Allochromatium vinosum DSM 180: one gene and its partner. The protein of the gene in region 1 interacts with the protein of each later gene in a pairwise test. Links are inferred from orthologs where the notes say so. Each region holds a gene or a part of one and is shown in the gene's direction. Other genes may lie near its edges. The genes, in order: dsbD and ALVIN_RS10865.

Evidence for each region.
Region 2: the proteins of dsbD (region 1) and ALVIN_RS10865 interact in binary tests that used the Escherichia coli proteins (3 or more experiments, as listed by UniProt). The link is inferred for Allochromatium vinosum DSM 180 from one-to-one orthologs.

Annotation. Positions count from the first base shown.
Region 1 is NC_013851.1:2,185,785-2,189,127, reverse strand. The notes cover bases 131-3,159. They hold dsbD (protein-disulfide reductase DsbD), read left to right. Parts: upstream 131-522; coding sequence 523-2,796; downstream 2,797-3,159. Other genes in these bases: ALVIN_RS09495 (TlpA family protein disulfide reductase), read left to right, coding at 2,793-3,159; cutA (divalent-cation tolerance protein CutA), read left to right, coding at 146-484. In the rest of the region: more of ALVIN_RS09495, read left to right, coding at 3,160-3,343. UniProt on the Escherichia coli protein: Required to facilitate the formation of correct disulfide bonds in some periplasmic proteins and for the assembly of the periplasmic c-type cytochromes.
Region 2 is NC_013851.1:2,490,312-2,493,474, forward strand. What follows is about bases 113-2,961. They hold ALVIN_RS10865 (DsbE family thiol:disulfide interchange protein), read left to right. Parts: upstream 113-1,188; coding sequence 1,189-1,734; downstream 1,735-2,961. Other genes in these bases: ALVIN_RS10860 (heme lyase CcmF/NrfE family subunit), read left to right, coding at 113-1,178; ALVIN_RS10870 (cytochrome c-type biogenesis protein), read left to right, coding at 1,731-2,225; ccmI (c-type cytochrome biogenesis protein CcmI), read left to right, coding at 2,236-2,961. In the rest of the region: more of ALVIN_RS10860, read left to right, coding at 1-112; more of ccmI, read left to right, coding at 2,962-3,163. UniProt on the Escherichia coli protein: Involved in disulfide bond formation. Catalyzes a late, reductive step in the assembly of periplasmic c-type cytochromes, probably the reduction of disulfide bonds of the apocytochrome c to allow covalent linkage with the heme.

The DNA of each region.
Region 1 (3,343 bases):
TTGGATGAAGGGGGCGTCGGAGACGGCCGGATGGAATCTATCGCGGCCGGCGCGGTCAGAAGCCGGCGTTCGTCAGACCCCCGACGGTTTGCGGAAACCTTACCCTGTCGGCGAGATCAAGTCCAAACGAGATCGAGTTCCAACCATGTCGACCCACTGTCGTTTGATCCTCTGCACCTGTCCCGACGGGGACACGGCGCGGCGTCTGGCCGAATCCCTGGTCGGGGAGCGGCTGGCCGCCTGTGTCAATCTGCTTCCCGGCCTGACCTCGGTCTATCGTTGGGAGGGGCGCATCCAGCACGATTCCGAAGTGCTGCTGTTGATCAAGACCGTCGAGGCGCGTGTCGAGCCGCTCGCTGAGCGGTTGCGTCAGTTGCATCCCTACGAGGTACCGGAGATCATCGCCCTCCCCATCGTCTCGGGAGCGAGCGACTATCTGAATTGGGTGAGCGAATGCGTGAACACCGTGGAGCAGGGCTCGTGAAACGACCGTGGTTTTTAGCTTGGGCTTGGCTGTGGCTGATGGTCGCCGTGGGCGGTACCCAGGCGCTGGCCGATGACTTCCTGACCCAGGAGCAAGCCTTTCCGGTCAGCGCCGAGGTGGCCGGGCCGGAAGCCGTCCGCGTCATCTGGGACACCGCCGATGGGTACTATCTCTATCGCAGCAAAATCAGGTTCGACTCCGAGACGCCTGGCATCACACTCGGCAACGCTGTGCTGCCCGAGGCCGAGATCAAGCAGGATGAGTTCTTCGGCGAGGTCGAGACCTATCACGGACGGCTCATGGTCGATCTGCCCATCACGCGCACACCCGACTCCGGCAGTCATCTGACACTGCGCGTCGGCTCGCAGGGCTGCGCCGATGCCGGATTCTGCTATCCGCCGCATCGCGAAACCTTCACGCTCCAATTGCCGCCGATCCTGCCCGTCGCGGCACAGGCCTCACCCGAGGCCAAACCGAGCCGTCTGGCTACCTTGCTGTCGTCCACCGCGACCAGTCAGGGGCTGGCCGGCACGGACGAGATCCCGGCGGTCGAGCACGCCTTCCGCTTCCAGTCCGAGGTCGTCGCGCCGGATCTGGTGCAGCTCACCTGGGACATCGCGCCCGGAACCTATCTCTATGCCGATCTGGTCGAACTCGCGCTCTTCGAGTCGCCCGAGGTTGCGCTCGGTGCCGTCGAACGTCCGGCGGGGACGCTCAAGCATGATTCGGTGCTGCCCGACGGCTCGATCGGCGATGTCCGGATCTATCAGGGCCGGCTCGATCTGACCGTGCCGCTCAGACGCGCCGCGACGGCACCGACCGACGTGACCCTGGTCGTCAAATATCAGGGTTGCGCCGAAATCGGAATCTGCTATCCGCCGCAGACTCAGCGGCTTGCGCTGAATCTGCCCGAAGCGCCGGCGGCGATCGCCGATGCCTCGGTGATGGCGGCGCTGGAGAAGGCCTCGCCGGCCAATGGTCCGAGCGAGAGCGCCCCGCCGGTCTCCGAGCAGGATCGCATCGCCGCCGTGCTCGCGGGCGAAGGGCTGTGGGTGATCATCGCCGTCTTCTTCGGCTTTGGGCTGCTGCTGGCCTTCACGCCCTGCGTCTTCCCGATGATCCCGATCCTCTCGGGCATCATCGCCGGACAGGGCGCGGGGCTGACCACGCGCAAGGCGTTCGTGCTCTCGCTGGTCTATGTGCTGGCGATGGCCCTGACCTATACGGTCATCGGCGTGCTGGCCGGGCTGTTCGGAGCCAATCTCCAGGCGGTGTTCCAGAATCCCTGGATTCTGACCGCCTTCGCCCTGGTGTTCGTGGGGCTGGCGCTGTCCATGTTCGGTTTCTATGAACTGCAACTGCCCTCCGGTCTGCAAACCAAGCTCGCCGAACTCAGCAACCGTCAGGAGGGCGGCACCCTGATCGGCGTGGCCATCATGGGTCTGCTCTCGGCGCTGATCGTCGGACCCTGTGTGGCGCCGCCGCTGTTCGGAGCGCTGATCTACATCAGCCAGACCGGCGACGCCCTGCTCGGCGGGCTGGCGCTGTTCGCGCTCAGTCTCGGCATGGGCGCGCCGCTGATCGTCATCGGCACCTCGGCCGGTCGCTATCTGCCGCGCGCCGGAGTCTGGATGGACGCGGTCAAGGCGGTGTTCGGCGTGGCGCTGCTGGGCGTGGCCATCCTGATGCTCGAACGCATTCTGCCTCCGGCGGTTGCCATGCTGCTCTGGGCGCTGCTACTGATCTGCTCGGCGGTCTATATGGGCGCGCTCACTCAGCTCCAGCCGGGCGCGAGCGGCTGGACCAAGCTGTGGAAAGGCTTGGGTCTGGCGCTGCTGATCTATGGGTCGCTCATGCTGGTCGGCGCGGCGGCCGGTGGGCGTGATACGCTCCAGCCGTTGCGGGGTCTACTGCCGACGGGCAGCGTCGCCAGTAGCGCCGAGCACGTCGTTTTCAAGCGCATCAAATCGGTGGCCGATCTGGAGCGCGAACTGGCACAGGCCCAGTCGAACGGCCAACCCGTGCTGCTCGACTTCTATGCCGACTGGTGCGTGTCCTGCAAGGAGATGGAGCGCTACACCTTCAGCGACCCGACCGTGATCGCCGAGATGAGCCGCTTCGTCCGGCTCCAGGCCGATGTCACGGCCAACGATGACGAGGATCGCGCCCTGATCCAGGGTCGCTTTGGCCTGCCCGGTCCGCCGGCGATCCTGTTCTTCGATCGCACCGGCCAGGAACTCGCCAACTATCGTCTGGTGGGCTTCAAGCCTGCCGAGCCGTTCGCCGCGCATCTGCGCCAGGTCGCGCCATGAAAGCCCTGAAAGTCATCCTCGTCACCGCGCTCGCCGGCGGCATCAGTATCGGCACGGCCATCATCGGTCAGCGCTGGGTCGAGTTCGAGAACGCCGACAGCGGTAGAGACACTGAACGCTTCGAGCTCCAGGCCGAGTCGCTCCAGACCCTGCCCGACTTTCGCCTGACCGACCTCGAGGGGCGTGAGGTCGCCAGCAATGCCTGGGCTGGCAAGGTGCTGGTGCTCAACTTCTGGGCGACCTGGTGTCCACCCTGTCTGTCCGAGATCCCGCGTTTCGTCGAGATCCAGGAACGGTTGCGCGAATCCGGCGTACAGTTCGTCGGTATCGCGGTCGATCAGGTCGAGGACGTGCGAGCCTTCGTCGCCGAGCAGCCGGTCAACTATCCGCTTTTGATCGCCACGCCCGAGGTGCTCAAATTCTCAGTCCAGCTCGGCAACCGACTGGAGGTGCTGCCCTTCACCGTGATCTTCGATCGGCATGGGCGGCGTGTCCACGGCCAGATCGGCGAACTGAGCGCCGAGGAGCTGGCCGAGCTCCTGAATCC
Region 2 (3,163 bases), 300 kb from region 1 along the record:
CCTTCAAGAACTGGACGGTGCTGCTGGCGATCTCGACCTTCTCGCTCTCCTTGCTCGGCACCTTCCTGGTGCGCTCGGGCGTGCTGACCTCGGTCCACGCCTTCGCCACCGACCCGACGCGCGGCAGCTTCATCCTGCTGTTCCTGTGCGTGGTCATCGGCGGTTCGCTCGCGCTCTATGCCTGGCGCGCGCCGACGATCTCCGGCGGCGGGCGCTTCGATCTGCTCTCGCGCGAGACCTTCCTGCTCATCAACAACCTGCTGCTGACCACGCTCGCGGTGCTGGTGCTGTTCGGTACGCTCGCCCCGCTGATCTACGAGGCGGCTGGCTGGGGCAAGATCTCGGTCGGCTTTCCCTGGTTCAACAAGATGTTCGTCGCCCTGTCGCCGCTGCTGATCCTGGCCACGGCCATCGGGCCGCATGTGCACTGGAAGCATGACGAAGCCTGGCGGCTGGTGCGCGCGCTCTGGATCGCGCTGGCGCTCGGGATCGCGGCCGTCCTCACCGTCTCGCTGCCGGGTATGTCCGCCGATCAGATGGCGACCGGATTCGGTGTCGGCATGGCGGTGTGGCTGGCTGCGTCTCATCTGGTCAGCCTGTTCGACCGGCTCAAGCACAAGGGCGGACTGCGCGGTCTCAAGGCCGATCTCACCGGCAACAGTCGCGGCTATTACGGCATGTGGCTGGCGCACATGGGACTGGCGGTCTTCATCGTCGGCGTGACCATGGTCTCGATCCACGGCGAAGAGACCGACGTGCGTATGTCGCCCGGCGCCAGCCACGAGGCCTCCGGCTATCGCTTCCAGTTCAACGGCGTGACCGCCATCCCCGGCCCCAACTATCAGGCGTTCCGGGGCGACTTCGTCGTCTATCGCGGTGAGCGCGAGATCGCCCGGCTCTATCCCGAGAAGCGCAAATATGTCTCAGGCGGGATGCCCATGACCGAGGCGGCCATCGACGCCGGGTTCCTGCGCGACATCTATATCTCGCTCGGCGAGCCGGTCGGCGTCCAGGGCGACTGGGCCTTGCGCCTCTATCACAAACCCTATGTGCGCTGGATCTGGCTCGGCTGCATCCTGATGGCCATCGGCGGCACGCTGGCCGCGACCGACCGGCGTTATCGTACCGTCCGCCAGACGGCAACCGTTCCGACCGACGTCGCTCTGGCCAAGGCTTGAAGGACCGATCATGAACACCTCTGCCAAACGCGCTCTCATCCCGCTCGGGATCTTTCTGGCCCTGGCCGCCCTGCTCTTCTACGGGCTGCAACTGGACCCGCGCAAAATCCCCTCGCCGCTGGTCGACAAACCGGCGCCTGAGTTCAGCCTGCCCGATCTCAAGGATCCCAACCAGACTCTGACCCGTGACATCCTCATCGGTCAGGTGTCGCTGGTGAACGTCTGGGCCTCCTGGTGCCCGTCCTGCCGCCAGGAACACGCCGAACTCATGCGTATCGCGCGCGAGCACGGTGTGCGCGTGATCGGCTTCAACTGGAAGGACACCCGGCCCGAGGCACTGGCCATGCTCCAGCGCTATGGCGATCCCTATACGGTCTCCCTCTATGACCCGGACAACAAGGCCGGGATCGACTGGGGCGTCTATGGCGCACCCGAGACCTTCATCGTCGACGCCGAGGGCATCATCCGTCACAAGCGGGTCGGGCCGATCGACGCCCAGGTCTGGGCCGAGGAGATCCAGCCCATCGTCGCGCGCTACCAAGGAGGCAAACCATGATCCGGACTCAGACCCAGTCGCTCGTGGCCGCGCTGACGCTGGCCGGCGCCCTGCTGACGACCGCTCCGGCTCACGCCTTCACCCTGGAAGAGTTCACCTTCGAGGATCCGGCGCGCACCCAGGAATTCCGCGATCTCACCAGCGAGCTGCGCTGTCTGGTCTGTCAGAACGAGTCGCTCGCCGGTTCGCAGGCCGGCGTCGCCCAGGATCTGCGCAAAGAGGTCTACCGCCTGATGCAGGAAGGCAAGAGCCGTCAGGAGGTCATCGACTTCCTGGTCGAACGCTATGGCGACTTCGTGCTCTATGAGCCGCCGCTCAAACCCTCGACCCTGGTGCTCTGGTTCGGCCCCTTCCTGTTCGTCGGTTTCGGCGCCTATCTGCTCGCGCGCACGCTCCAGCGCAAGAAGGCCGAACCCGAACAGGATCTGAGCGAGGCCGAACGCGCCCGACTGCAACAGCTACTCGCCAAGACCGGCGATCAACACGACTGACTCGAACCCCATGATCATCTTCTGGATTCTCGCCGGTATTCTGCTGGCCCTGTCGCTCGTCTTCGTGCTCGCGCCGCTGGTGCGCCCCACGCCGCCGGATACCGCGCCCGGTCAGGATCGACTCAACCTGGAAGTCTTCCAGCAGCGCCTGAAGGAACTCGACGCCGACCTGGAGGGCGGTTTTCTCGATCAGGCACAGTACGACGCCGCACGGCGCGATCTGGAGCGCGAGTTGCTCTACGATCTGGACGGTGCCGAGACGGCGGCGACCACCGAGCATTCGAGTTCCGCACTCAGCCGCTGGGCACTGGCACTGGTCCTGACCATCGTCGTTCCGGCCGCCACCGTACTGGCCTACCTAGAGATCGGCCGGACTGATCTGATCGACCAGCGCCAGACGGCCGCCATGGCGGACGGCGCCAACACCGAGGCCGCCTCGCTGGAAGAACTGGTCCAGCAGTTGGAAAAACGGCTCGAACAGGAACCGGCGAACATCGATGGCTGGATGATGCTCAGCCGTACCTATCTGGCCATGGGGCGACTCAACGCCGGCGCCAAGGCGATGGAGCGCGCCTATGCGCTCGCGCCCAATGAGGTCGAACTCAAGATCGCCTATGCCGAGGTGTTGGGACTCGCCGATCCCAACAAGAGCCTGCTGGGGCGTCCCGCCGAGCTGATCGCCGAGGCGCTGGCTCAGGAGCCGACCAATTCCAATGCCCGCTGGTTCTCGGGTCTGGTCGCGTTCCAGCGGGGCCAGTATCAGGCCGCCCGGACGACCTGGCAGAGCATCCTCGACGAACTCGCCCCGGAGAGCGAGGAAGCAGACAATCTCAGAAAGATGATGGACGAGGCGCTGCGTCGCGCTGGGATTCCAGCCGAGACCGCATCGGTCACACCAGGCGAAGCGGGTGAAACGACAGCCTCCGAAACCGAGGCTT